3 regions of the Pseudomonas helmanticensis genome follow, and region 1 is predicted to be linked to each of the others. Evidence: riboswitches for the same ligand, from Rfam matches in the RefSeq annotation. Region 1 holds a riboswitch; each other region holds the start of a gene.

The links. A riboswitch is a leader RNA that binds a small molecule or an ion and turns the genes downstream of it on or off. The one in region 1 is predicted to bind cobalamin.
Region 2: linked by a shared signal. The riboswitch ahead of QOL84_RS04450 (CbtB domain-containing protein) and the one ahead of cobO (cob(I)yrinic acid a,c-diamide adenosyltransferase) in region 1 are both predicted to bind cobalamin.
Region 3: linked by a shared signal. The riboswitch ahead of QOL84_RS07540 (ABC transporter substrate-binding protein) and the one ahead of cobO (cob(I)yrinic acid a,c-diamide adenosyltransferase) in region 1 are both predicted to bind cobalamin.

The regions. Positions count from the first base shown of each region.
Region 1 covers NZ_FXUY01000001.1:2,443,368-2,453,125, reverse strand. Annotated here, with positions in the region: gene QOL84_RS10810 (C40 family peptidase) at 1-354, shown strand, start outside; gene QOL84_RS10805 (C40 family peptidase) at 576-1,112, shown strand; gene QOL84_RS10800 (PQQ-dependent sugar dehydrogenase) at 1,239-2,552, opposite strand; gene QOL84_RS10795 (hypothetical protein) at 2,619-3,203, opposite strand; cobalamin riboswitch at 3,367-3,592, shown strand; gene cobO (cob(I)yrinic acid a,c-diamide adenosyltransferase) at 3,674-4,285, shown strand; gene QOL84_RS10785 (cobyrinic acid a,c-diamide synthase CobB) at 4,282-5,682, shown strand; gene bluB (5,6-dimethylbenzimidazole synthase) at 5,679-6,329, shown strand; gene cbiB (adenosylcobinamide-phosphate synthase CbiB) at 6,326-7,234, shown strand; gene cobD (threonine-phosphate decarboxylase CobD) at 7,227-8,219, shown strand; gene QOL84_RS10765 (cobyric acid synthase) at 8,216-9,667, shown strand.
Region 2 covers NZ_FXUY01000001.1:950,504-960,261, forward strand. Annotated here, with positions in the region: gene metH (methionine synthase) at 1-2,008, opposite strand, end outside; gene QOL84_RS04420 (fatty acid cis/trans isomerase) at 2,164-4,458, shown strand; gene QOL84_RS04425 (acyltransferase family protein) at 4,629-5,651, shown strand; gene nfuA (Fe-S biogenesis protein NfuA) at 5,709-6,293, shown strand; gene cobM (precorrin-4 C(11)-methyltransferase) at 6,464-7,210, opposite strand; gene QOL84_RS04440 (cobalamin biosynthesis protein) at 7,292-7,705, opposite strand; gene QOL84_RS04445 (CbtA family protein) at 7,702-8,400, opposite strand; gene QOL84_RS04450 (CbtB domain-containing protein) at 8,412-8,609, opposite strand; cobalamin riboswitch at 8,733-8,954, opposite strand.
Region 3 covers NZ_FXUY01000001.1:1,678,955-1,688,712, forward strand. Annotated here, with positions in the region: gene phnX (phosphonoacetaldehyde hydrolase) at 1-788, shown strand, start outside; gene QOL84_RS07535 (Ppx/GppA family phosphatase) at 1,159-2,094, shown strand; cobalamin riboswitch at 2,136-2,330, shown strand; gene QOL84_RS07540 (ABC transporter substrate-binding protein) at 2,475-3,488, shown strand; gene QOL84_RS07545 (FecCD family ABC transporter permease) at 3,485-4,501, shown strand; gene QOL84_RS07550 (ABC transporter ATP-binding protein) at 4,498-5,262, shown strand; gene metE (5-methyltetrahydropteroyltriglutamate--homocysteine S-methyltransferase) at 5,493-7,781, opposite strand; gene QOL84_RS07560 (pyridoxal-phosphate dependent enzyme) at 8,196-9,572, shown strand; gene QOL84_RS07565 (cystathionine gamma-synthase) at 9,569-9,758, shown strand, end outside.

The DNA.
Region 1 (9,758 bases):
GGTACCTCCGAAGCCGGTTTCGATTGCAGTGGTTTCATCGGTTACCTGTTTCGCGAAGAAGCCGGCATGAACCTGCCACGCTCCACCCGCGAAATGATCAATGTGGATGCGCCGCTGGTTTCGCGCAGCAACCTTGAGCCGGGCGACCTGTTGTTCTTCGCCACCAATGGTCGTCGCGGTCGTGTCAGTCACGCCGGGATCTACCTGGGTGACAACCAGTTCATTCACTCCAGCAGTCGTCGCAGCGGCGGTGTACGCATCGACAGCCTGGGTGACAGCTACTGGAGCAAGACTTTCATCGAAGCCAAGCGTGCACTCGCAAACGCTCCGACCGTAGTCACCGCTCGCAAGTAATTCCCCCTGTTGTCGCTGCGCTCGCGGCGACAATCAGGCTGTCGGCAACGGAGTAGACCTATACTTTACAAGGTGAAGTTAAAGTCTTACTTGAAGTTTGTCGTATAGCCGCTAGAATCCTGAATCTATATTGATGGCAAACCGCCTGCGTGCTCCGCAGGCGGTTTTGTTTTCTGTCCATCCGGCAGAGAAAGCCGCAGCCAGATCAGGATGTTCTGCTTATGACGATGTCGGCCCGCCTCACATTGATGCTCTGTGCAGCGCTGCTCAGCGCTTGCGCCAGTCGCACACCACCGCCTGCGCCGGTTGCCCGAGCGCCTATGGTATTCGGCCCCTCACAATCCTTTTCACCCGCCGCTGAAGACGTACTGTTTCGCGCGCTGGGCCTGGTCGGCACGCCTTATCGCTGGGGCGGTAACACGCCGGATTCGGGATTTGATTGCAGTGGCCTGATCGGTTTTGTTTACCGCGACGCAGCCGGTATCTCCCTGCCGCGTTCGACGCGTGAGCTGATCGTGATGCAGGCACCGAATGTCGGCAAGGAAGGCTTGCAGACCGGCGACCTGATCTTCTTCGCCACCAATGGCGGCTCGCAGGTCAGTCATGCAGGGATTTATGTTGGCGAAGGGCGCTTCGTGCATGCGCCGGCGACGGGCGGCACGGTCAAGCTTGATAGCCTGTCGAAGGCGTATTGGCAGAAGGCTTATCTGAGTGCCAAGCGGGTGCTCCAGCCTGAGCATCTGGCGCATAACCCGTAACCCAAGTCGCCCACAATCCCATGTAGGAGCGAGCCTGCTCGCGATAGCGGTCGTTCAGTCAATGATGACTGATACGACGCTATCGCGAGCAGGCTCACTCCTACAATTGTATGTACGCAGCGAAAGTTATTTCGCGGCAGACACTCGCCAAACCTTGTTGCCAACATCGTCCGCCACCAGCAAACCACCTTGCTGATCGATCACCACGCCCACCGGCCGGCCCAGCGCGTTTTCGTCCTTGTCGAGGAACCCGGTCAGCACGTCCACCGGTGTGCCATTTGGTTTGCCACCGGTAAACGGCACGAAAATCACTTTGTAACCGCTGTGCGGTTTACGGTTCCACGAGCCATGCTGGCCGATGAAGGCGCCTTCCTTGAATTGTGCCGGCAAGGTATTACCCTCGGCGAATGTCAGGCCGAGAGAAGCGGTATGCGGGCCAATCGCGTAATCCGGGGCGATCGCCTTGGCCACCAGATCCAGATTCTGTGGCGACACGCGCACATCGACATGTTGGCCGTAATAGCTGAACGGCCAGCCATAGAAAGCCCCGTCCTTGACTGAGGTGATGTAGTCCGGCACCAGGTCGCTGCCGATTTCGTCACGTTCATTGACCGCCGTCCACAGCGCGCCGCTGGTGGGTTCCCACGCCAGGCCGTTGGGGTTGCGGATGCCTGAAGCAAAGATCCGGTGATTGCCGGTCGCCCGATCGACTTCCCAGATCGCCGCGCGACCTTCTTCTTTATCCAGGCCGTTCTCGCCGACGTTGCTGTTCGAACCAACCGTCACGTACAGCTTGCTGCCGTCCTTGCTGGCGATAACGTTTTTGGTCCAGTGATGGTTGATCGTGCCGCCGGGCAGGTCGGTAACCTTGATCGGTTGCGACTTGATCTCGGTCGCGCCGTTTTCATAGTGAAAGCGCAGCAAGCGATCGGTATCGGCGACATACAGATCATTGCCGACCAGGGTCATGCCGAATGGTGAATTGAGGTTTTGCAAAAACACTGTGCGCGTCTCGGCCACGCCATCGTGGTCGGCATCGCGCAGCAGGGTGATGCGGTTCGGGCTTGGCACGCCGGCGCCGGCCTTGCCCATGACCTTCTTCATGACCCAGCCACGAATACCGCTGCTGTCGTCAGGTTTCGGCGGGGCATTGGTTTCCGCAACCAGCACGTCGCCGTTGGGCAGCACATAGAGCCAGCGCGGGTGATCAAGACCTTCGGCAAAGGCCGCGACTTGGGTGCCGGCCGCCGCTGTCGGTTTGCCGCCCTGGGGCCAGCCGATTGCCGGGGCGATGTTCACCGTCGGGATCAGAGTCTTGTTCGGTTCGGGCAGTTTCGGTGACGGGCCGGTGCCGTCGGAGACTTGCAGGCTGGAGGATTCACCGCAGGCGGCGAGCCCTCCGGCGAGGGCGATGACGAAAACGAGCTGGGGCTTGCGCATTGCTGATCTTCCCTATGAATGCATTCCTAATCATAGAGGAGGACGCAAGCCCGATGGTTCAACTGCTCAGCCGCGGGCTTCCTTGAACAGCACGGCGATGCCCGGGTGATAATTGCCGGCCTCGCTGCGCAACTTGCGGTAGGCGTAGGGGAAATACCAGGCGACGGCGCAGGTATGTTCCTTTTGCAGATCGTCGACCATGTCCTGCAGCTCTTCGGGGCTGGCGCTGTGCTGGGCTTTTTGCGGGGCGACGAACAGGCAGCCGAGTTTCAGGTCACTGGCGAAGCTGATGCGTTTGGCGTCGCTGGTGATGTCCAGCAAGGCTTGGGTCAGGTTGAGATTGTTCACTCGAGGCCAGCGCTGGGTGGCCTGAATGTAGGCACGATCTTCGGCGCCGGCGATAAACAGATCGGCGCGGGCATTGCGCTCGCCTTCTTCGTTCTGTTTGCGCGTGGCGGTGTCGGTGAGGGTGACCAACTCGGCCATCCATGCCGCTGCCGAGAGCAATCCGAGATTGGCTTTCTCGTCGTGCCAGTAAGGCGTGTCGCTGTCGCCGCGCACGGCGTTGTAGCGGTCGATACAGTCAAACCAGCGTTCAAGCATCGGGCGCAGGAATTCCAGGCGCGGGTTGCTGATGATCATGCCTTGCATCGTAATCATCCTTATTGTTGTGATGGGCTTTTTCGAGAAAAGCATGGCTCTTTGATATCATTTGTATCAGTGTGGCACAAGATTGGCGCCAGTTAATTGATCGGCGGCAGTTATTCGCCCGCCGGCCCCCTCTTTAATTGACGCTCCACCCCCAACCCTCTAACCTTCGCGGCTTGTTTCAGGTGCTCTGTGACCGACGTCGACAGAGTGAAACAGGGAAGCCGGTGAGGGTTGTCTTCAAGCGAAGACTGGCCACGATCCCGGCGCTGCCCCCGCAACGGTAAATGAGTGAACACTGCGTCGAATGCCACTGCTCAACAGCGGGAAGGCGCGCAGTCAGGCCAACGCCGCTCATGAGCCCGGAGACCGGCCTGATCCATCCAGCGGCATCACGGTGGGCGATGCCAGGCTTTTTGCCGTCTATTCTTGTGCCTGCCCGCCGTTATCCAGCCCCAACGGAGAGCTCCCCCATGACTGATTCCCCCGAGCGCGACGAACGCCATCTGGCGCGTATGCAGCGCAAAAAAGCCGTGATCGACGAACGCATCGCCAACTCGCCCGACGAGTGCGGCCTGGTGCTGGTGCTGACCGGCAATGGCAAAGGCAAAAGCAGTTCGGCGTTCGGCATGCTTGCGCGCGCCATGGGCCACGGCATGCAGTGCGGCGTGGTGCAGTTCATCAAGGGCCGCAACAGCACTGGCGAAGAATTGTTTTTCCGCCGCTTCCCCGAACAAGTGCGCTTCCACGTGATGGGCGAGGGCTTCACCTGGGAAACCCAGGACCGTCAGCGCGACATCGCTGCTGCCGAAGCCGCTTGGGCAGTCTCCCGCGAGCTGTTGCGTGATCCGTCGATCGGTCTGGTGGTGCTCGATGAATTGAACATCGCCCTCAAGCACGGCTACCTCGATCTCGATCAAGTACTCAGCGATTTGCAGGCGCGGCCGCCGATGCAGCACGTGATCGTCACCGGTCGTGCGGCCAAGCCGGAAATGATCGAGATGGGCGACACCGTCACCGAAATGGGCATGCTCAAACACGCCTTCCAGGCCGGCATCAAAGCGCAGAAAGGCGTCGAACTTTGAATCAACCACGTCACTGCCCGGCGGTGCTCATCGCCGCGCCGGCTTCCGGTCAGGGCAAGACCACCGTTACCGCCGCGCTCGCCCGTTTGCATCGCAATCAGGGGCGCAAGGTGCGCGTGTTCAAATGCGGCCCGGACTTCCTCGACCCGATGATTCTCGAGCGTGCCAGCGGTGCGCCGGTGTATCAACTGGACATGTGGATGGTCGGCGAGCAGGAAAGTCGTCGTCTGTTGTGGGAAGCCGCCGCCGAGGCGGATCTGATTCTGATCGAAGGCGTGATGGGCCTGTTTGACGGCACGCCGTCGAGTGCCGATCTGGCGCGGCATTTTGGTGTGCCGGTGCTCGGTGTGATCGACGGCACAGCGATGGCGCAGACCTTTGGTGCGCTGGCGTTGGGCCTGGCGAAGTACCAACCGGATCTGCCATTTGCCGGGGTTTTGGCCAACCGGGTCGGCACGTTGCGTCACGCGCAATTGCTCGAAGGCAGCCTTACAGAAGGTCTGCGCTGGTACGGCGCATTGTCGCGCGAGACCGGCATCGAACTGCCGAGCCGTCATCTCGGCCTGGTGCAGGCCAGCGAGTTGAATGACCTCGATGTGCGACTCGACGCCGCCGCAGCAGCGCTCGCCAGCAGCTGCGAGGTAGCGCTGCCACCGGCCGTGGAATTTGCCGCGCCGGACGTTATCGCCGTCGAGCCTTTGCTGAAAAATGTGCGCATTGCCGTTGCGCGTGATGAGGCGTTTGCCTTCACCTATGGCGCGAGTCTCGATCTGCTGCGCGCGATGGGTGCCGAGTTGAGCTTTTTCTCGCCGATCCGCGATAGGCAACTGCCTGAGGCGGACAGTCTGTATCTGCCCGGCGGGTATCCGGAATTGCATCACGTGGCGTTGTCGCAGAACACCGCGATGCTCGAGGCGGTCCGTGCGCATCATGCGGCGGGTAAACCGTTGCTCGCTGAGTGTGGCGGGATGCTGTATCTGCTCGATTCGCTGACTGATGTTGAAGGCAAGCGGGCTGAGCTGGTCGGATTGCTGACCGGTGATGCAGTGATGCAGAAACGTCTGGCGGCGTTGGCGTTGCAGGCGGTGGATCTGCCGGAAGGGGCGTTGCGTGGGCACACTTATCATCATTCGCTGACGACTACCGAGCTGACCCCGATTGCCCGAGGGTTGAGCCCGAATGGCGGGCGTGGGGCTGAGGCGGTTTATCGTGAGGGGCGGATGACGGCTTCTTATGTGCACTTTTACTTTCCGTCGAATCCTGTGGCTGTCGCTGCGTTGTTTGCGCCGTGCCTTGAGGACGCTATCGCGAGCAGGCTCACTCCTACAGTGGGCGATGTTGTGGCTGACGAAATGCGATCCCCTGTAGGAGCGAGCCTGCTCGCGAAAGGGCCATGACCGACAACGCATTCTCTGAGGCGGAGCGCCAAGCCGTCTATCGAGCCATTGCCGAGCGCCGCGACATGCGCCACTTCACCGGCGGGACGGTCGAGCCTGAGTTGCTGCGGCGTCTCCTTGAAGCCGCCCACCAGGCCCCAAGCGTCGGCCTGATGCAGCCCTGGCGCTTCATTCGCATCAGCGACCGAAACCTGCGCGGCCGGATCCAGAACCTCGTCGAAGAAGAACGCATCCGCACAGCCGAAGCCCTCGGCGAGCGCAGTGACGAGTTCATGAAACTCAAGGTCGAAGGCATCAATGACTGCGCCGAAGTGCTGGTCGCGGCGCTGATGGATGATCGCGAGAAGCACATCTTCGGGCGCCGCACGTTGCCGGAAATGGACATGGCTTCGTTGTCCTGCGCGATTCAAAACCTCTGGCTGGCCTCGCGTGCCGAAGGGTTGGGCATGGGCTGGGTCTCGCTGTTCGAGCCGCAGGCACTCGCCGATTTACTGAAATTGCCGCAAGGCGCTAAACCTCTGGCCGTTTTGTGCCTGGGCCCGGTCAAGGAATTCTATCCGGCGCCGATGCTGGTACTCGAAGGGTGGGCGCAGGCGCGTCCGCTCAATGAGTTGCTGTATGAAAATTATTGGGGAGTGAGTCAATGAGTGTGGCGTTGTTGAGTGTCGCCGCGGTTGCGCTGGATGCGTTGCTCGGTGAACCGAAACGCTGGCATCCGCTGGTGGCGTTCGGCAATTTTGCCGGGCGCATCGAGCAACGTTTCAACGCCGGTGGTCGCGGCTGGCGCAGCCATGGCGTCACCGCGTGGGTGATCGCCGTGCTGCCGCTGACGTTACTCGCCACGGCATTTTCCTGGGCGCCGTACGTGGGCTGGGTGGTCGAGATTCTCGCGTTGTATTGCGCGCTCGGCATGCGCAGCCTCGGTGAACATGTCGCCCCGGTCGCTGCTGCGTTGCGCGCGGATGATCTCAACGAAGCGCGCAAGCGCGTCGGCTATCTGGTCAGCCGTCAGACCGATGAACTCGACAGCACCGCCGTCGCCCGCGCCGCCACGGAGTCGGTGCTGGAGAACGGCAGCGATGCGGTGTTCGCCGCGCTGTTCTGGTTTGTCGTCGCCGGTGCGCCGGGCGTGGTGCTCTATCGCCTGAGCAATACCCTCGACGCGATGTGGGGCTATCGCAACGAACGCTTTGAGCGTTTCGGCTGGGCGGCGGCAAAAATCGACGACGTGTTGAACTACATTCCTGCGCGCCTGGTGGCGTTGACCTACGCGTTGCTCGGCAAAACCCGACTGTCCTTGAAGTGCTGGCGCACACAGGCGCCGAAGTGGGACAGCCCGAACGCCGGCCCGGTGATGGCCACAGGTGCCGGTGCGCTGGGCGTGGAACTGGGCGGCCCGGCGATCTATCACGGCGAACTGCATGAGCGCCCGCAGCTCGGCGAAGGGGCGCCAGCCGATGCCGATTCCATTGATCGCGGCTGGCAATTGGTCCAGCGCGGCGTATGGTTATGGCTGCTGATTCTCTGCGTGGGGGCTGAATTCTATGCTTGAGCACGGTGGCCGGCTGCGCAAGGCGGCGCTCGACTACGGCATTGCCGAAGCTGACTGGCTCGACCTGTCCAGCGGTCTCGCGCCGTGGCCGTTCCCGATCCCGGAAATCCCGCTGCGTGCCTGGGCGCGCTTGCCGGAAACCGATGACGGTCTGGAGCAGGCGGCGTGCGATTACTACGGCGCCGCACAAGTGCTGCCGGTGGCTGGCTCGCAAATGGCCATTCAATTGCTGCCGCGTTTGCGTCGCACCGGCAAGGTTGGCGTTTTATCGCCGTGCTATGCCGAACACGCCGAAGCCTGGCGTCGCAGCGGTTACATCGTGCGCGAAGTGCTGGAGCAGGAAGTCGAGTTCTTTCTCGACAGTCTCGACGTGTTGGTGGTGGTCAATCCGAATAACCCGACCGGCCTCAGTCTGACCCCGGCGCGGCTACTCGACTGGCATGCGCGACTGGCGCAGCGCGGTGGCTGGCTGGTGGTCGATGAAGCGTTCATGGACAACACGCCGCAGCTGAGCCTCGCGCCGTATGCGCATCAGGTCGGGCTGGTCGTCTTGCGTTCGTTTGGCAAGTTCTTTGGTCTGGCCGGCGTGCGTCTGGGCTTTGTGCTGGCCGAGCGTAAATTGCTGCGTTTGCTCGCCGAACAAGTCGGGCCGTGGGCCGTCAGCGGGCCGACGCGCGTGCTTGGCCAGGTGTGTCTGCAAGACACCGAAGGCCATACGCGTCAGCGCATCCGCAGCGATGAGGCGAGTGAGCGGTTGGCCCTGATGCTCGCGCGCTATGGCTTCAAACCGCAGGGTGGTTGCGCGCTGTTCCAGTGCCTGATCACCGAGCATGCGCAGGCGCTGCACGAGTTCATGGCGCGGCGCGGCATCCTCCTGCGCATCTTCACCCACAACAGCAGTTTGCGTTTTGGTCTGCCCGCTGACGTCGCCGAAGAGGCGCGTCTCGAACAGGCTTTGCTGGCTTTCACCAAGGACAACGCATGACAACCCTGATGGTGCAGGGCACCACTTCCGACGCCGGTAAAAGCACGCTGGTGACGGCGTTGTGCCGTTGGGCAACGCGCCAAGGTGTCGCGGTCGTCCCGTTCAAACCGCAGAACATGGCGCTCAACAGCGCGGTGACGGCAGACGGTGGCGAGATCGGTCGCGCGCAAGCGGTGCAGGCGCAAGCGGCGCATCTCGAACCGCACACCGACATGAATCCGGTATTGCTCAAACCGAACAGCGACACCGGCGCGCAAGTGATCATCCATGGCCGCGCCGTCACCAGCATGAACGCCGTCGCCTATCACGACTACAAAGCCATCGCGATGCAAGCGGTGCTGGCCTCCCACGAACGGCTCAGCGCTGCTTATCCGCTGGTAATGGTCGAAGGTGCGGGCTCGCCGGCGGAGATCAATCTGCGTGCCGGCGACATCGCCAACATGGGTTTTGCCGAGGCGGTAGATTGCCCGGTGCTGCTGATTGCCGACATCAATCGCGGCGGGGTTTTCGCCCATCTGGTCGGCACGCTGGAGTTGCTCTCGCCGAGCGAGCAGGCGCGGGTCAAAGGTTTCATCATCAACCGTTTTCGCGGTGACATCGCTTTGCTGCAACCGGGTCTCGACTGGCTGGAACAGCGCACCGGCAAACCGGTGATCGGCGTGTTGCCCTACGTGATGGACCTGCATCTGGAAGCCGAGGACGGCATCGATCAGCGCCAGACCGACAAGGCCGAACAAGTGCTGAAGGTGGTGGTGCCGGTACTGCCGCGAATCAGCAACCACACCGACTTCGATCCACTGCGTTTGCACCCGCAGGTCGACCTGCAATTTGTCGGCCCGGGGCAGGCGATTCCGGCGGCTGACCTGATCATTCTGCCCGGCTCGAAAAGCGTGCGCAGCGACCTCGCGTATCTACGTGCGAATGGCTGGGATACGGCAATCAGTCGGCATTTGCGTTACGGCGGCAAAGTGCTGGGGATCTGCGGCGGTCTGCAAATGCTCGGTCAGCAGGTGCATGATCCTTTGGGCCTCGAAGGTGCGCCGGGTTCCAGTGCCGGCCTGGCTTTGCTGGCGTTCGAAACGACGCTGGAAGCCGAGAAGCAATTGCGCAATGTGCGCGGGCGGCTGGCGCTGGAAGATGCCGAGGTCAGCGGTTATGAAATCCATGCCGGGGTGACCAGCGGAGCAGCGCTGGAGCATGCGGCGGTGCATCTGGATGACGGTCGTTGCGACGGTGCGCAGAGTGCTGATGGACAAGTGTTTGGCACCTACCTGCATGGCCTGTTTGAATCGCCGGCGGCGAGTGCCGCTTTGTTGCGCTGGGCCGGATTGTGCGATGTGCAGGCGGTGGATTACCACGGCTTGCGCGAGCGCGATATCGAGCGGTTGGCGGATCTGGTGGAGAAGCATCTGGATACCGAGCTGTTGCGCCGGCTCTGTGGGATTTGAGGTGGGTTCCATAGCCTCATCGCGAGCAGGCTCACTCCTACAGTTGACCGCGTTCCCTTGCAGGAGTGAGCCTGTTCGCGATAGCGCCATT
Region 2 (9,758 bases), 1.5 Mb from region 1:
TGACCAGAGCGTGCTCGAGGCGCTTGTTGACCTCCCAGCTGCGCCACTCTTCGGTCTCGGCTTCCTTGACGCTGCCGTCGCCCTTGTATTTGTCGGCAATGGCGAGGAGGGCGTCAGTGCCGTTTGGCGTGCGGTTGAGCACCACGTCTTCAACGGCGTCGCGCAACTCGACCGGGATCTGGTCGTAGATCTCCAGTTGACCGGCGTTAACGATGCCCATGGTCAGGCCGTTGCGGATCGCGTACAGCAGGAACACCGAGTGAATGGCTTCACGCACCGGGTTGTTGCCACGGAACGAGAACGACACGTTGGACACGCCGCCCGACGTCAGCGCATACGGCAGCTCATCGCGAATGTAGGCACAGGCGTTGATGAAGTCCACAGCGTAGTTGTTGTGTTCTTCGATACCGGTGGCAACCGCGAAGATATTCGGGTCGAAGATGATGTCTTCCGGCGGGAAGCCGACTTCGTTGACCAGAATGTCGTAGGAGCGTTTGCAGATTTCTTTCTTGCGCGCTTCGGTGTCGGCCTGACCGGCTTCGTCGAACGCCATTACCACCACGGCGGCGCCATAGCGCTTGCACAGTTTGGCGTGATGGATGAACTGCTCGACGCCTTCTTTCATGCTGATCGAGTTGACGATGCCCTTGCCCTGAATGCACTTCAGCCCGGCTTCGATGACTTCCCATTTCGACGAGTCGATCATGATCGGCACGCGGGAGATGTCCGGCTCACCGGCGATCAGATTGAGGAAGGTCACCATGGCCTTCTTCGAATCGAGCATCCCTTCGTCCATGTTGATGTCAATCACCTGGGCGCCGGCCTCGACCTGCTGCAGGGCGACTTCCAGCGCTTCGGTGTAATTGTCTTCACGGATCAGCCGGGCGAATTTCGCCGAGCCGGTGATGTTGGTGCGCTCGCCAACGTTAACGAACAGCGAGCTGCGATCGATGGTGAACGGCTCCAGACCCGAGAGGCGGCAAGCCTTGGGAATGTCCGGAATCTGCCGCGGTGCGTATCCGGCGACGGCTTTGGCGATGGCTTCGATGTGGCCCGGCGTGGTACCGCAGCAACCGCCGACGATGTTGAGGAAGCCGCTCTGGGCAAATTCTTCGATGACCTTGGCGGTTTCCGACGGCAGTTCGTCGTACTCGCCGAACTCGTTCGGCAGGCCGGCGTTCGGGTGCGCGGAAACGTGGGTGCTGGCCTTGTTCGACAGCTCTTCCAGGTACGGACGCAATTCGCTGGCACCAAGCGCGCAGTTGAGGCCGACCGAGATCGGTTTGGCGTGCGCGACGGAGTTCCAGAATGCCTCAGTGGTCTGGCCCGACAGGGTGCGGCCGGAGGCATCGGTGATGGTGCCGGAAATCATGATCGGCAGTTCGATGTGCAACGCTTCGAACACACCTTGCACGGCGAAGATCGCCGCTTTGGCGTTGAGGGTGTCGAAAATGGTTTCGATCAGGATCAGGTCGGCGCCGCCCTCGATCAGGCCTTTGGTGGCTTCGGTGTAGTTTTCCACCAGCTCGTCAAAGGTCACGTTGCGGTAGCCCGGGTTGTTGACGTCCGGCGACAGCGAGCAGGTTCGGCTGGTCGGGCCGAGTACGCCAGCGACGAAGCGCGGTTTTTCCGGGTTTTCAGCGGTCTTGGCGTCGGCAATCTTGCGCGCCAGTCGTGCGCCTTCTACGTTTAACTCGTAGGCCAGTTCTTCCATGCCGTAGTCGGCCATGGAAATGCGCGTGGCGTTGAAGGTGTTGGTTTCCAGAATGTCGGCGCCGGCATCCAGATAGGCTTTCTCGATGCCACCGATCACATCGGGGCGGGTGATCACCAACAGGTCGTTGTTGCCCTTGACGTCACTTGGCCAGTCAGCGAAGCGTTTGCCGCGATAATCCTGCTCTTCGAGCTTGTAGCTCTGGATCATCGTGCCCATACCGCCGTCGAGTATCAGGATGCGCTCTTTGAGAGCTTGCTTGAGAGCTTGAAGGCGGACGCTGCGATCGGACATTTGGACTACTCGGAAAGACCATTACGAAGGAGCGGGATCATAACAAACCTGTGCGCTTTTAGAGCATGTGGCGCTTTTGCATGAATATCGCTCATGTTGGTGCGAGCGTCATACTGTAGAATCGCGGCGTTTTTTACAGGATCGGGATCACCGGCATGTCGTACCGCGTCGTCAGCATTGTCTTGCTGTTTTTAAGCTGGGGCGCCGTTGCGCAAGAGCCCGTGATCTCTCCTGCCATTTCGTATAGCCGTGATATCCAGCCGATTTTTACCGAGAAATGCGTGGCCTGCCATGCGTGCTATGACTCCGCCTGCCAGCTCAACCTGGGCAGTGGCGAGGGCGCGGCCCGGGGCGCCAGCAAGATGCCGGTGTATGACGGCGAGCGCACGCAGGCGGCGCCGACCACCCGGCTGTTCTACGACGCCTTCGGCAAACGTGCCTGGCAGCAAAAAGATTTCTATTCCGTACTCGACGCGCAGGGCAGTCAGGCGGCGCTGATGGCGCGCATGCTCGAACTCGGGCACAAGACGCCTTTGACGCCGAACGCCAAGTTGCCGGAAGACATCGTGCTGGGTCTGAACCGCGAAAACATGTGCGCGCTGCCGGCCGAGTTTGAAGGCTATGCCGGTGCCCATCCGAAAGAAGGCATGCCGCTGGCGGTGACCGGGCTGACCGATCAGCAATATCAGACTTTGCAACGCTGGCTTGCCTCCGGCGCGCCGATTGACGAGCAAGGCCTGGCGCCAAATGCGCAAGAAGCACTGCAAATCGCCCAGTGGGAAAACCTGCTCAACATGCCCGGCGCTCGTGGCACTCTGGTCGGGCGCTGGCTTTACGAACACTGGTTCCTCGCGCACATCTATTTCAAGGACGGCGAGCCGGGGCATTTCTTCCAGTGGGTGCGGTCGCGTACACCAAGCGGCCAGCCGATCGACCTGATCGCCACCCGCCGTCCGAATGACGATCCGGGCACGCAGGTGTATTACCGCTTGTGGCCGGTGCAAGGGGTGATCGTACATAAAACCCACATCACCTATCCGCTGAGCGCGGCGAAGATGGCGCGGGTCAAAAGTCTGTTTTACAGCGGTAATTGGCAGGTCAACGCCTTGCCGGGTTATGGCCCGAATAGCCGCGCCAACCCGTTCGCCACCTTCGAGGCGATCCCGGCGCAGGCGCGGTATCAGTTCATGCTCGATAACGCCGAGTACTTCGTCCGCACCTTTATTCGCGGGCCAGTATGCCGTGGGCAGATCGCGACTGACGTAATCCGCGACAACTTCTGGGCGCTGTTCCAGGCGCCGGAACACGACCTGTACATCACCGACCCGAACTATCGCGGCCAGGCCACGCCGTTGCTGGCGATGCCGGGGCAGAACGACGATGTCGGCAGCGTGCTGACCCTGTGGCACAACTACCGCGACAAACGTAATGAATACGAAGCGCTGCGTCGCGACAGTTACGCCGATCAACCGGCGCCGAGTTGGTCGACGCTGTGGGCCGGCAATGACAACGCGCTGCTGAGCATTTTCCGCCACTTCGACAGCGCTTCGGTGACCAAGGGTTTGATCGGCGAAGTGCCGCAGACGATGTGGCTGTTCGACTATCCGTTGCTTGAGCGGACGTATTATCAGTTGGCGGTCAACTTCGATGTATTCGGCAACGTTTCCCACCAGGCGCAGACCCGCCTGTACTTCGACCTGATCCGCAACGGTGCCGAGCAGAACTTCCTGCGCCTGATGCCCGCCGATTCGCGTGAGGATTACCTCGACGATTGGTACCAGAGCAGCGGCCAGTTCAAGATGTGGCTCGATTACGAATCCATCGACGACGACAAGCCGAGCGCGCTGAAGCTTGACGAGAAAGACCCGAAATACGACTTCGCCATGCAACTGTTGTCGCGCTATGGCGACCTCAATGCGCGACCGGATCCGATCAACCGCTGCGCTGGCGCCTATTGCTCGCGGCCGAATATCGCCCCGGCGCTGCAAAACGCCGAGCAGGCGCTGAGCCGACTGACTTCGCGCCCGGCGGCGGGGCTGAAAGTGATCGATCAACTGCCGGAAGCGACCATGCTGCGCATCGAGACCGCCGATGGCAAACGCGAGGTGTACAGCCTGTTGCGCAACCGCGCGCACAGCAACGTCGCGTTTCTTACCGGCGAATCGCTGCGTTATCAGCCAGGGCTGGACACGTTGACCATTTACCCGGGCGTGCTCAGCAGTTACCCGAATTTCATGTTCAACATTCCGGCCGATCAGGTGCCTGCGTTCGTCGATGCACTGGAAAACGCCAAGGACGCCAACCGTTTCGAGAAAATCGTCGAGCGTTGGGGGATTCGTCGCAGCCATCCGCAGTTCTGGTTCTATTTCCATGACCTGAGCCAGTACCTGCACGAAACCGACCCGGTGGAAGAGGGCGTGCTGGACATGAACCGCTACGAGAATCTTTGATCTTTTGCCACCCACCCGCTGTCCCATTTATCAGCACCAACACAAATCCCCCGTGTAGGAGCTGTCGAGTGAAACGAGGCTGCGATCTTTTGATCTTGAAAACCAACAATCAAAAGATCGCAGCGTGCCGCAGCTCCTATAGGGGTTAGTCGAGACCGGGAGAGCGGGCGATGTTGATTTCAGTGCAGGCCCTGCGTGCGCTTGCGGCGTGGACGGTGGTCTGCCACCACTTCATGCAGATTTTCTTCGACTTCCAGGCACGTGGGCCGATTGGCCAGCTGTTTATCGACAAAGGTGCGGTGGGCGTCGATATTTTCTTCGTCATCAGCGGCCTGGTGATTTTCCTTTCCACCGAGAACAAGCCGCTGCCACCGGCGCGGTTTCTGCTCTACCGATTGTTTCGCATCGTTCCGGCGTACTGGCTGTACACGCTGTTGATGGCGCTGCTGGTGGTGTTTGCCCAGCCGTTGCTGCCGGACCAGACTGTGGACTGGGCGCATCTGCTGCTGTCATTGCTGTTCATTCCCACCGAGAATCCCGGCGGATACGGGTTCTACCCGACACTGAATGTCGGCTGGACACTCAATTACGAAATGCTCTTCTACGTGCTGTTTGCCTGGGCGCTGCTGTTTCGCTTGCAGGTGCGGCTGTTGGTGGTTGCGGCGTTGCTGTTTGCCGTTTCGCAAGCCTGGACCGGGTTTGGCTGGATCAGCGAGTTCTATCGATCGGACATTGTTTACGAGTTCTTGCTGGGGATCGGCATCGGCATGCTTTATCGCCGGGGCTGGATCGGCGCCGGCCTGTGGTTGCCGCTGCTGGCGATTGGCGCGGCACTGCTGACGATCTACCACTTGGCACCGGCACCAAGGCTGTTCAACTGGGGCGTGCCGAGCGCCGTGCTGGTAATGGCGTGCATTTCACTTGAGCGTTATGTCGAGCGCAGCCGGGTGCTGAAACTACTCGGTGAATGCTCCTATTCGGTGTATCTGATGCACGTTCTGGTGCTGTCAGCGGGTGGGTTCATTGCGCAGCGCTACGCCATCAACCCGTATCTGATGTTTGTTGTGTGTGCGCTGGCGATTGGCGTTGGCTCGTGGCTGAGCTACGAATGGGTGGAAAAGCGCAGTTATCGCTGGCTCAAGGCGCGGGTCGATGGCACGCCCGACGAGAATCTTTCCCGACAAAAATACTAGGACTTTGTCCGGCGCAACGATTGGCGTAAACTGCGCCCAAGCCTGCGAGGAGTTTCCATGACCGCTATTACCATTACCGACGCCGCCCACGATTACCTGGCTGATCTGCTCTCCAAGCAGAACACCCCGGGCATCGGCATCCGCGTCTTCATCACCCAGCCTGGCACCCAGTACGCCGAAACCTGCATTGCCTACTGCAAGCCGGGCGAAGAAAAACCTGAAGACACCGCGCTGGGGCTGAAAAGCTTCACCGCCTATATCGATCACTTCAGCGAAGCGTTTCTCGACGATGCCGTTGTCGATTACGCCACTGACCGCATGGGCGGCCAACTGACCATCAAGGCGCCAAACGCCAAAGTACCGATGGTCAACGCCGACAGCCCGGTCAACGAGCGCATCAACTACTACCTGCAAACCGAAATCAACCCGGGGCTCGCTAGCCACGGCGGTCAGGTCAGCCTGATCGATGTGGTTGAAGACGGCATCGCCGTTCTGCAGTTCGGTGGCGGTTGCCAGGGCTGCGGCCAGGCGGACGTCACGCTGAAGGAAGGCATCGAGCGCACGTTGCTTGAGCGCATCCCGGAGTTGAAGGGCGTTCGCGACGTGACCGACCACACGCAGAAAGAAAACGCCTACTACTGAGTAAGGTGTTCACTGCGGACATGAAAAACGGCGCCCCGTGAGCGCCGTTTTTTTATGGGTGAAATGTACCGACGCCTTCGCGAGCAGGCTCGCTCCCACCTTTGGTATGCAATTTTGATCGTTCCCACGCTCTGCGTGGGAATGCAGCCCGGGACGCTCCGTGTTTCAATTCAGGGCCTGTAAAGGTGCGCATGCCCGGCGCGATACAACGATGACTCGCTGAACACTTCACTGCCCAGCACGCGCCCAACCAGAATTAACGCCGTACGCCGAAACCCTTTGGCTTCAACCTTCCCGGCAATATCCGCCAGTGTCCCCACCACCCAATCCTGATCCGGCCATGTCGCCCGGTGAATCACCGCAATCGGGCAATCCGCGCCGTAATGCGGCAACAGCTCTACCAGAATCTTCTGCAGGTGGTTCACGCCCAAATGAATCGCCATGGTCGCGCCGTGCTGCGCCAGGCTGGCGAGTTCTTCGCCGGCCGGCATCGCGGTTTTATCCGCATAGCGGGTCAGGATCACGCTTTGCGAAACATCCGGGAGGGTCAGTTCGGCACCCAGTAACGCCGCACACGCCGCCGTCGCGGTTACCCCGGGAATGATTTCGAACGGGATGCTCAGCTCGCGCAAATAGCGAATCTGCTCGCCAATCGCGCCATACAGACTCGGATCGCCGGAATGCACCCGGGCCACGTCCTGGCCTTTTTCATGGGCAGACTTGATCAGGTCGATGATCTGTTCCAGATGCAGTTCGGCGCTATTGACCAGCGTTTCCGCCTGATGACCGTCCAGCACCGCTGCTGGCACCAGCGAGCCTGCATAGATGATCACCGGGCAGCTGCGGATCAAACGCTGGCCTTTGACGGTGATCAATTCCGGGTCGCCGGGGCCGGCGCCGATGAAGTAGACGGTCATGAAGAAATCCTGTGAAAAACGGGGCAGGGCAATGCTTCAGATGAAGATTGCTCATGATCAAACGGCGAGATTATCGGGATTTTACGCTGCACCGGCCAATGCCAACGTGGCCTGAGCGTATTTTTGCCGGGAAATCAGCAGTTTTGCCGGCGCCTGGATCAGCTGTTCAGCGAGTGCCAACGCCGCGCTTTCTGCCACACCGTAACAACCGGTGCGCTCGTAGGCGATTTGCGAATGGTGGCTGAGTTGCTGCTGATAACTGGCCAGTTCTGCACTGCTGAAGTACAGCAGCGGCAGCGCCAGTTGTGCGGCGAGTTCCTGCAAACCCGGCTCATCGCGTTTCAAGTCGATACTGGCCAGGGCTTTGACCGCTTGCAGTTCAATGCGATGGGCTTGCAACGCCTGGTCAAGCAACGCGCGCAGCGTGCTGGCGGGGCAGCCGCGCTGGCAGCCCAGGCCGACCACCAGGGTCGGCGCTGTGCTGGCAGTCGTCATGCGTGGTATTGACCATCGCTTTTGCGGCGGAACAACCAGGCACTGATCAGGCCCAAGGCCAGCCAGAACGCCACGTTGGTCAACTGCGAAGCGATTTTGAACTGTGCTTCCAATACTTCGGGAGCGAGCATCGAATGGACTTCCGGCTGCGGAGCGCCGATCACGTGCGGCACGGCCAGAATGGCCACGCCGAGGATTTTCATCAGCCAGTGACGACTGAACACGATCAGCGACAGGCCGACAGCCGTAGACGCGGCAGTGCCGATCCACCACATCTGGCGCGATGCCAGATCAGCGGCAGCGGTGCCCGGCAATTCAGGCGGCAGGCCCAGGGTTGGCGCGAGGACGAAGGTGGCATAACCGGCCAGACCCCAGAGCAGGCCTTGCGAGGTTTTGGTCGGCGCGCGCAGGGTGTAGAGGCCCGCGAGCATCAGGGCGAAACCCACCGCAACCACCAGATTGCCGCCTGTGGTCGAAACCACGCGCTGCCAGCCGTCTTCCGGCTCCCAGGCTTCGGCATCGTGGGTGTGCGCAGCTACGCCAGCGGCGTGTTCGTGAACCGCCACCGGCTCGGACTTCTCAAAGGTTTCCGCCTGCAGAATCAGCGGCGAAACCCAAAAGCTTTGCAGCAGGGTGAGGAGCAGGGCGGCCAGCAGGCCGGTGAAACCTGCGGTTTGCGCAATACGCTTGATCATGTCGGCAGGTCTCAGTGGCACGGGAACGCGGCGCTGTGGCGGGTATCGTGGGCGGCGTTGTGTACCGCTTCGATGTGCGAGAAACCGGCGAAGTAGACCAGGCTGGCGCCGAGAATCGACGCGAAGATCGCGGCGGTGAGGCGTTGGCTCAGGGTGGTGGTGCTGGCGATTTTGTCCGTGTTGCTGCCGGTGCTGCTGATGATCGACATGGCGCTTCCCTCTGGAGTGTCAGCGGGTGAATAGAGCGCATGAAAACCCCTGCGGGTCAGGCTCGCAGAGGTTCGAACAGCGCCCGCCCACCGCGGGTTTGTTATGTTCAGCACCGCACAAATGCGGGCTGTGTGTTGCGGGCCGGTCTCCGGGCTCACGAGGGGTTGGCGTCAGGCCGACCTGCAAGCGTCACCTTCCCATGCCGTATCGGCACAGTGGATCTGACGCTTCGCTCGCTTACCGTTGCGGGGGCAGCACCGGACTGACATGGCTTTGAGTAAAGCACATGATTCACCGGTTTCCCGTTTCACCCTGTGAAGGGCACCCGTAACAAGTTGTGTAGGAGAGCATGAGGGGGGATTTGAGTCAATTGGATGGGGGGCATATCCGTTGCTGCGGTAACGGCGGCTTAGGGTTTCGCCCTTACGGCGAGTCACCTTTTCCAAACGCCGAAAAGGTAACCGAAAAGGCTTTGCCCTGACGTTCGGCCCTCGCTAAGGCTCGGGTTCCTTCGCTCCGGGATTGATCCGGGGTTCATCGCCTACGGTTTGCTTCGCTGCACCTCCTCTCGCTGTGTTTGGCTGCGCCAAACGGTCGCTGCGCTCCCACCCCGGATCAATCCCTCCGCTCAGCCTGCCGACGGGCTCCGAGATCAAGATCAAGAGCAGGCGAGCTGACACTCGGCCTATCGAGTGGTGAGGAGCGCGGGTGTTCGGCTTTTGATTTGCGTTGTTGCTGCCCCTCACCCCAGCCCTCTCCCGAGGGAGAGGGAGCCGATTTGTGGGCTTTTCAGAATCTGAGCTCAACGCGGTATCGCACGTCGGCGTATCTCTCGCAATCACCTCGGTCAGTCCCCTCTCCCTCCGGGAGAGGGCTAGGGTGAGGGGCTCTTGATCTGGCTTTTGATCTGGCTTTTTTGCCCCTTCGGCAGGCCGAGCGGAGGTGTTCATCCGGGGGGATAGGCGCGCAGCGCCGTTCGACGAAGTCGAACACATCGAGAGGAGGTGCAGCGAAGCAAACCGTAGGCGATGCCCCCGGATGGACACCGTAGCGAGGGAACACTGAGCCTCAGCGAAGTGCCGTACGCCGGGGCAAAGCCTTTTGGGTTACCTTTTCGGCGTTTGGAAAAGGTGACTCGCTGTAAGAGC
Region 3 (9,758 bases), 760 kb from region 1:
TCGACTGGGCTGGCACCGTTGTTGATTTCGGCTCGTTCGCACCAACGCAGATTTTCGTCGAAGCCTTCGCCGAGTTCGACGTCGCGGTATCACTGGAGGAAGCGCGCGGGCCGATGGGCATGGGCAAGTGGGACCACATCCGCACTTTGTGCAACCTGCCGCAGATTGGCGAACGTTACCGTTCTGCGTTTGGTCGTTTGCCAAGCGATGCTGACGTGACCGCGATTTATGAGCGTTTCATGCCACTGCAGATCGAGAAAATCGCCCTGCATTCGGCGCTGATCCCTGGCGCGATTGCAGCGATTGCCGCGTTGCGTGACAAGGGCTTGAAAATCGGTTCGTGCTCCGGATATCCAGCGGTGGTGATGGCCAAGGTTGTCGAACTCGCGCGGGAAAACGGCTATGTCGCCGATCATGTGGTCGCCACCGATGAAGTGCCCAATGGCCGGCCGCACCCGGCGCAGGCGCTGGCCAACGTGATTGCCCTGGGCATCGACGACGTGGCCGCGTGCGTCAAGGTCGACGACACCTGGCCGGGCATTCTTGAAGGTCGCAGCGCCGGCATGTGGACGGTGGCGCTGACCTGCTCCGGCAACGCGCTGGGCCTGACCTACGAGCAATACCAGGCGCTGCCGTCGGACCGACTGGCCGAAGAGCGCGCGCGGATCGGCAAGATGTTCGCCCCTTCGCGCCCGCATTACCTGATCGACACCATCGCCGAGCTGCCGGAAGTCATTGACGACATCAACGCGCGCCTGGCACGCGGCGAAACCCCACAGTCCTGCTAACCCCACCGCCCCGGTAGGAGCTGCCGAAGGCTGCGATCTGATCGTTCCCACGCTCTGCGTGGGAATGCAGCCCGTGACGCTCCGCGTCACTGGACGCGGAGCGTCCCTAGAGGCATTCCCACGCAGAGCATGGGAACGATCTGTGGCCACGCTTGAATCGCAGGCAAAAAAAAGCTGCCACGAATGGCAGCAGAAACTTTAAGAACACGCGATGTATTGAGGTCAGCATAGACGCCGGATAATGACAGTGTCATGACAGCCGCAAATTCATTGAATCACCCCTGCCCCGTCATCAGGATGTCATCAAGATCACCGCACAATCCTCGCAAACCGTCTTGAGCCTCGCGACGGATGTTTTGCAGGGATTCCCATGAAAGACGACGCCTCGCTGTTTGCCGCCATCGACCTGGGTTCGAATGCCTTTCGCCTGATGATCGGGCAGTCAGTGCGCAGCCGCAAAGGCCTGCTGATACAGGAAGTGAAAACCCTGCGTGAACCGGTGCGGCTTGCCGAGGGTTTTGACGGTGGCGCGCTCGACGCGCTGGCGCTGGATCGCGGCTGGCAGGCATTGGCGCGGTTCGGCAAGAAACTGCGTGGCTTCGAAGCCGGTCGCGTGCGCGCGGTGGCGACCAGCGCCGTGCGCGAGGCCGACAATGCGCAGCTGTTTCTCGCCAGCGCCGAACGGCATCTGGGTTTTCCGATCGACGTTATCTGCGGCCATGAAGAGGCGCGGCTGGTTTACGCCGGCGTCACCCACGCCTTGCCGAGCGCCGTCGACATGCGCCTGGTGGTCGACATCGGCGGCGGTTCCACCGAGCTGATCCTCGGCCAGGGCGCGCAACCGTTGCTCACCGAAAGTATCGCCATCGGCAGCGGCACCTTGAGCACACGCTTCTTTCGCGGCGGCGACCTGTCCGCCGCTGCGTTACAGGAAGCCGAACGTTTCGCCATCCTGCAGTTTGAAAAAGTTGCCCGGCGCTACCGTGCTCAGGGCTGGCAGCAAACCATCGGCTCTTCCGGCACTGCGCGCATGCTGGCTAAAGTGCTCAAGGCCAATCGTCTCAACGACTACGGTCAGGACGGCATCACCTACGGCGGGCTCCTACGCCTGTCGTTGCTTCTGCTGAAGGTGAACAACGTCCAGCAATTGAAACTGGCCGGGCTGCAACCTCATCGTCAGAGCATTCTGCCCGGTGGTCTGGTGCTGATGCTGGCCGCCTTCAAAGTGTTCGGCATCGCACAAATGCTGCCGTCGGAACCGGGCCTGCGCCTCGGCGTGTTGCACGGTTTGATGAGCCAGCATTAATCCTCACCCGGCAGATTCGTCTCCCCTTCAGCGGCCTGATCGACTACCATGCCGCCGCCGGTTTCCAAACGGGATTAATAGGGAATCCGAGGTGCTTGCACAGCATCGATCGGAACTGCCCCCGCAACTGTAGGTGCTGAGCCTGCTCCACGACTGCCACTGGGTGAACCCCGGGAAGGCCGGAGCATTGGCGATGACGCATCAGTCAGGAGACCTGCCGGCACAGTGACTGACTAACCGGCGGGGTGTCCGGGAAGGACACCGTGCCGTGCGCGTCTTCCGGGATGAGCGGCCTTGCGCTGTTGCCCTGACCGCGCTCGATGGTGTGTTTCCGAACCGTACTCTGCCGCTCCCCGTACGGTTTTCCTGGAGACTGCCTCATGCTGCTGCCCCGCGTTGCCACCCTCATCACCGGCCTGTGCCTTGGCACGCTGGCCCATGCGGCACCGACTCAATACCCGCTGACCATCGAAAACTGCGGCAGCAGCCTGACCTTTGAGCATGCTCCCGCTCGTACGGTGACCATCGGCCAGGCCGGCACGGAACTGCTCTACGCCATGGGCCTGAGCGACAAAGTCGTCGGCACCTCGCTGTGGTTCAACAATGTGCTGGCCAAGTACAAGACGCAGGACGACAAGATCGAGCGCCTGGCCGACAACGAACCGAGCTTCGAATCGGTGATCGGCAAACGCCCGGAACTGGTCGCCGTGGAGCTGGAATGGATGGTCGGCCCGCAAGGTGCGGTCGGTACCCGTGAGCAGTTTCATGAGCTGAAGATTCCGACCTACCTGCTGCCCTCCGATTGCGAAGCCAAGGACAATCTGGTCGGCGCCGACGGCACGCGACTGGCGCCATTTCGCATCGACAGCATTTACAAGAGCGTGAGCCAACTGGCGCAGATCTTCGATGTGCAGGATCGCGGACACCAACTCAACGAGCAACTCAAGGCCAGCCTTGCCAAGTCGATTGCCACCGCACAGGGCAAACAACTGAAAGACGCCAGCGCGCTGGTGTGGTTCTCCAGCGCACAAATGGACATCGAGCCCTTCGTGGCCGGGCACAAAGGCATTCCCGATTTCATGCTGAGCACCCTCGGCGTGCGCAACGTGGTGGAATCCGATGAAGAGTGGCCGACGGTCGGCTGGGAAACCATCGCCAAAGCCAACCCGACGTTCCTCGTCATCGCCCGCATGGATCGCCGTCGCTTCCCCGCTGACGACTATGAAAAGAAACTCGCCTTCCTGCGCAGCGATCCGGTGACGCGCAACATGGACGCGGTGAAAAACAACCGCATCATCATTCTTGACGCCATGGCCATGCAGGCCAGCCAGCGCATGTTCGATGGCCTGGAACAACTGGCCACGGCCATCAACGGCTACGACCTGTCGAAATGAGTGCAAGCCTGATCCGCACGTTGCTGGCCCTGGCGACATTGTTGATGGCCGTGGTGGCTGGCGTGGCCATCGGTGAAACTTCGATTGAACCGGGCGTGGTCCTGCAAGTATTGGCCAATAAGTTGTGGGGGGCCGGTTATGTGCTCGACCCCATTGATGAAGGCATCGTCTGGAACTACCGCCTGACCCGCGCACTGGTCGCCGCTGCCTGCGGTGCCGGTCTGGCGACGTGCGGGGTGATTCTGCAATCGCTGCTGCGCAACCCGTTGGCCGATCCGTATCTGCTGGGGATTTCTGCCGGCGCTTCGACCGGGGCGGTGATGGTCGCGTTGCTCGGCGTCGGTGCCGGAGTCATCTCATTGTCGGTCGGCGCCTTTGCCGGGGCGGTGACCGCCTTCGTGCTGGTGATTCTGTTGGCGCGCGTCAGCGGTTCGGCCAGCGGCACCGGGCAGATCATTCTCGCCGGGATCGCCGGCTCGCAATTGTTCAACGCGCTGACGGCATTTCTGATTACCCGCTCGGCGAGCTCCGAACAGGCGCGCGGGATCATGTTCTGGTTGCTGGGCAATCTTGGCGGCGTGCGCTGGCCCTCGGTATGGCTGGCGGTGCCGGTGGCCATCGCGGGTTTGCTGGTGTGCCTGTGGCATCGGCGGGCGCTGGATGCGTTTACCTTTGGCGCGGATTCGGCGGCGTCGCTCGGCATCCCGGTACGCCGAGTGCAGATCCTGCTGATCGGTTGCGCGGCGCTGGTGACGGCGGTGATGGTGTCGATTGTCGGCTCGATCGGTTTCGTCGGTCTGGTGATTCCGCATGCCGCGCGACTGTTGCTCGGCACCGGTCATGCCCGTCTGCTGCCTGCCAGTGCGCTGGGCGGCGCGGTGTTTCTGATTGCCGCTGACGTGTTGTCGCGCACGTTGATCAAGGGCCAGGTGATCCCGGTCGGGGTGATTACCGCGCTGGTCGGTGCGCCGGTGTTTGCCCTGATTCTGGTTGGTCGGAGATCGGCGCGATGAGCAACGTCCTCAGTTGCGCAGGCTTGACGTTCAGGGTGCGCGGCGCCGAGCTGCTCAACGGCGTCAGCCTGGAGGTCACGCGCGGTGAAACCCTCGGCATCGTCGGGCCAAATGGCTCGGGCAAATCGACCTTGCTGAAACTGCTTGCCGGATTGCGTGAACCGAGCGCTGGCGAGGTGCTGCTGGAAGGTCAGCGCCTCGGCAAAATGCCCCGTCGCAGCATCGCGCAAAAACTTGCGGTGGTGGAACAGCAGGCCGACACCGACGACGGCATTCGCGTGTTCGACGCCGTTGCACTGGGCCGCACGCCGTGGCTTTCGGCGTTGCAACCGTGGTCGCATGCCGACGACGCCATCGTCCAGCAAGCGCTGACCGACGTTGACGCGACTCACCTGCGCAATCGTCTTTGGCGCAGCCTGTCGGGCGGTGAACGGCAGCGAGTGCACATCGCCCGGGCGTTGGCGCAGCGACCGCAAATTCTACTGTTGGACGAGCCGGCCAATCATCTCGACATTCAGCATCAACTGACCATTCTCAACGTGGTGCAGGCGTTGCCGGTGACCACGTTGATCGCCCTGCATGATCTAAATCAGGCGTTGAAATGCGATCGTCTGGCGGTACTGGAGCGCGGGCGGTTGGTGGCGTTGGGCGAGCCGCTGGAGGTGCTGACACCACAGCGGTTACAGGAAACATTCGGGGTCAAAGCGCATTACCTGACGGACCCGTTCGATGGGGCACAGATTCTGCGTTTTCACGCATGAAGGCGTGCATGTGTGTCGTCTGCCACACTTGGACTGCCGCTGGACACAGTAGCAACAGCCTCCCGGCGATGCCAAGGAAATCCCCGATTCTGAACTTCACACACAACCCTTGTAGGAGTGAGCCTGCTCGCGATAGCGGTGTGTCAGTCAACTCATTACTGACTGATGCGACGCCATCGCGAGCAGGCTCACTCCTACAAGGGGTTGTGTTTATTCAGGAGGTTAAGGTGTTACGCCAGTTCTTTACGCAGCTGGCGGGCGGCGGTGACCATGTGCACCAGCGCTGCTTCGGTTTCCGGCCAGCCACGGGTTTTCAGGCCGCAATCCGGGTTGACCCACAGCCGTTCAGCGGGAATGCGCTTGGCGGCCTTGCGCAGCAGGTTGGCCATTTCCGCAGCATCCGGAATACGTGGCGAGTGGATGTCGTAGACGCCCGGGCCGATTTCGTTCGGGTAGGCAAAGGCTTCGAAAGCGTCGAGCAGCTCCATGTCGGAACGCGAGGTTTCGATGGTGATCACGTCGGCATCCATTGCCGCGATGGACTCGATCACGTCGTTGAACTCGCTGTAGCACATGTGTGTATGGATCTGCGTTTCGTCGCGCACGCCGGAAGCGCACAGGCGGAACACCTCGGTCGCCCAGTCCAGGTAATGCTGCCACTGGGCCTGACGCAACGGCAGACCTTCACGGAACGCCGCTTCGTCGATCTGCACGATCTTGATGCCGGCAGCTTCCAGGTCAACCACTTCGTCACGGATCGCCAGCGCCAGTTGTCGCGCCTGCACTTCACGGCTGACGTCTTCACGCGGGAACGACCACATCAGCATGGTCACCGGACCGGTCAGCATGCCCTTCATGACCTTGCCGGTCAGGCCCTGAGCGTAGCGAATCCACTCCACGGTCATGGCTTTCGGCCGGCTGAGGTCGCCGAAGATCACCGCCGGTTTGACGCAGCGCGAACCGTAACTCTGCACCCAGCCAAAACGCGTGAACACATAGCCGTCGAGTTGCTCGGCGAAGTACTCGACCATGTCGTTGCGCTCGGCTTCACCGTGGACCAGCACGTCGAGGCCCAGCCGCTCCTGGATTTCCACTGCATGGCGGATTTCGCTGTGCATGGCTTCGGTGTATTCGGCCAGGGTCAGCTTGCCTTGCTTGAACGACTGCCGAGCCAGGCGGATCGACGCGGTCTGCGGGAACGAACCGATGGTGGTCGTCGGGAACAGCGGCAAATCAAGACCCGCGCGCTGCTTGGCGATGCGCTGGGCGAACAGCGATTGACGCTGACTGTCCTTGGCGGTTATCGCCGCGACACGCGCTTGCACCGCCGGTTTGTGAATGCGCGGCGAAGCGGCACGGGCGGCCTGCACCGAACGGCTTTCGGTCAGGGCACGCAGGACTTTCGGCGCTTCGGGCTGGTTGACGGCCTGAGCCAGCACAGCCACTTCCTCACACTTCTGCACGGCGAAGGCCAGCCAGCTTTTCAGCTCAGCATCGAGCTTGTCTTCACGACCGAGATCCACCGGGCTGTGCAGCAACGAGCAGGATGGCGCGATCCACAGGCGATCGCCCAGACGCTCATGCGCATGCTGCAACGTCGCCAAGGCATTTTCCAGATCGCAGCGCCAGACGTTACGGCCGTTGACCACACCCAGCGATAACACTTTATAAGCCGGCAGACGATCAAGAATGGTCGGGTACTGCTCCGGTGCGCGCACCAGATCGATGTGCAAACCGTCGACGGGCAGATTGGCCGCCAGACCAAGGTTTTCTTCCAGGCCACCAAAGTAGGTAGCCACCAGCTTCTTCAGCGGATCGCGCTGGATCTGGTTGTAGGCACGCTCGAAAGCGTTTTTCCATTCCTGTGGCAGGTCGAGCACCAGAATCGGCTCGTCGATCTGCACCCACTCGACACCTTGAGCGGCAAGACGCGAGAAAATCTGGCCGTACAGCGGCAGCAGACGATCGAGCAGTTCCAGCTTGTCGAACTCGGCGCCCTTGGCCTTGCCCAGCCACAGGTACGTCAGCGGGCCGATGATCACTGGCTTGACGTTGTGGCCCAGCGCGCGGGCTTCCTCGACTTCTTCGAACAACTGCTCCCAACCCAGCTGGAACTGTTGATCAGCGCTGAATTCCGGGACCAGATAGTGGTAGTTGGTGTCGAACCACTTGGTCATTTCCTGTGCATGGGCACCGCCGCAGCAGCTGTCGCTGACGCCACGCGCCATGCCGAACAGGGTTTGCAGACTGGCTTTGCCAACGTGCGGACGGAAACGCTCAGGGATCACCCCGAACATCAGCGAGTGCGTCAGCACCTGGTCGTACCAGGCAAAATCGCCGACTGGCAGCAATTCAATCCCGGCGTTTTTCTGCAAATCCCAGTGCGCCTTGCGCAGCTCGCGACCCACTTCACGCAGGCCTGCCTCGTTCAGTTCTCCTTTCCAGAACGCCTCTTGCGCTTTCTTCAGTTCGCGGTCGCGACCGATGCGCGGAAATCCAAGGGAATGGGCCAGTGCCATAACAAACAACTCCAATGTCTTGTTGATGGGGGCCATTGTCGACAGCGGTCACGATTGAGACAAACTCATTTTAATCTTGATGATCACGAGTTCCACTCATGATCACCGCGATCACTGGAAAACGCTTTGGCACCGTTGCGATAGCAGAATGACCGAGCGGTTTCCCTGCAGGATATTGCTGCGCAGATCAAGCGCTGCGTGGCGCTGAAGACGCCCTTTGAATACTCGATGGCGCCTCCCTGTAAACCCACGAAAATCTTGCCGTCGCGGCCTCCGATTTGGTTCTATGGTTAGATCGAAATGGCAGTATTTCCAACGGACTAATGGTTGCGACAGTCCCTGTCTGAGCCTATGTTGCACGCGAGTCTTTTCCCCGCGAATGGAACGCGATCAACACCACAAAGAGGTGAAGAAATGTCTAAGGAATCACGCCCTGCCGTACTTGGGCTGATCGGCAATACTCCGCTAGTGCAAGTCACTCGCTTCGACACTGGTCTGTGCACACTGTTTCTCAAACTCGAATCGCAGAACCCCGGTGGCTCGATCAAGGACCGTATCGGTCTGGCGATGATCGATGCGGCTGAACGCGATGGTCGCCTGCAACCCGGCGGTACCATCGTCGAGGCCACTGCCGGCAACACCGGCCTCGGTCTGGCACTGGTTGGCCGCGCCAAAGGCTATCGTGTGGTGCTGGTGGTGCCGGACAAAATGTCCACCGAAAAAGTCCTGCACCTGAAGGCCATGGGCGCCGAGGTGCACATCACCCGCTCCGACGTCGGCAAGGGCCATCCGGAGTATTACCAGGACGTCGCCGCCCGTTTGGCGAAAGACATTCCCGGCGCATTCTTCGCCGACCAGTTCAACAACCCGGCCAACCCACTGGCCCACGAATGCAGCACCGCGCCGGAAATCTGGGCACAGACCGAACATGATCTGGACGCCATCGTCGTCGGTGTCGGTTCGGCAGGGACGCTGACCGGCCTGAGTCGCTTCTTCAAGCGGGTGCAACCGGATCTGGAAATGGTCCTCGCCGATCCGATCGGCTCGGTCATGGCGCAATACAGCCGTGACGGCACGATGCCGACGCCCGGTTCATGGGCGGTGGAAGGCATTGGCGAGGACTTCATTCCGTCGATTACCGATCTCTCCAGCGTGCGTCACGCCTACTCGATCAGTGACGAGGAAAGCTTCTCTCACGCCCGCCAGTTGCTCAAGGCCGAAGGCATTCTGGGTGGTTCGTCGACCGGCACCCTGCTCGCCGCCGCGCTGCGTTATTGCCGCGAACAGACCGAACCGAAACGCGTGGTCAGCTTCGTCTGCGACACCGGTACGCGTTATCTGTCGAAGGTTTACAACGACCAGTGGATGACCGATCAAGGCCTGTTGCAGCGCAAGGGCTACGGCGATTTGCGTGATTTGATCGCTCGCCGTTTCGAAGATGGCCGCGTCATCAGCGTCGGCCCTGACGACACCCTGCTGACCGCGTTCCAGCGCATGCGCCTGGCGGATGTTTCGCAACTGCCAGTGCTGGTGGAAGGCAAGCAACTGGTCGGCGTGATCGACGAATCCGACATCCTCCTGCCGGTGCACGAAGATGCCGCGCGCTTCAGTCAATCGGTCTCCAGCGTGATGACTGACAAACTGCAAACCCTCGCCCCCGGCGCTACGCTTGCCGAACTCGAAGCGGTGCTCAGCCGTGGCCTCGTCGCGATCATTGCCGACGCCTCAGGCTTCCACGGTCTGATCACCCGCACCGACATGCTCAACCAATTACGGAGATCCCTCGCATGAGTCAGCACGACGATAAATCCCAAGGCTTCGCGACCCGGGTGATCCACGCCGGGCAGGCGCCGGACCCGACCACCGGCGCACTGATGCCGCCGATCTACGCCAACTCCACCTATCTGCAAGACAGCCCCGGCGTGCACAAGGGTTTCGATTACGGGCGCTCGCACAACCCGACGCGTTTTGCCCTCG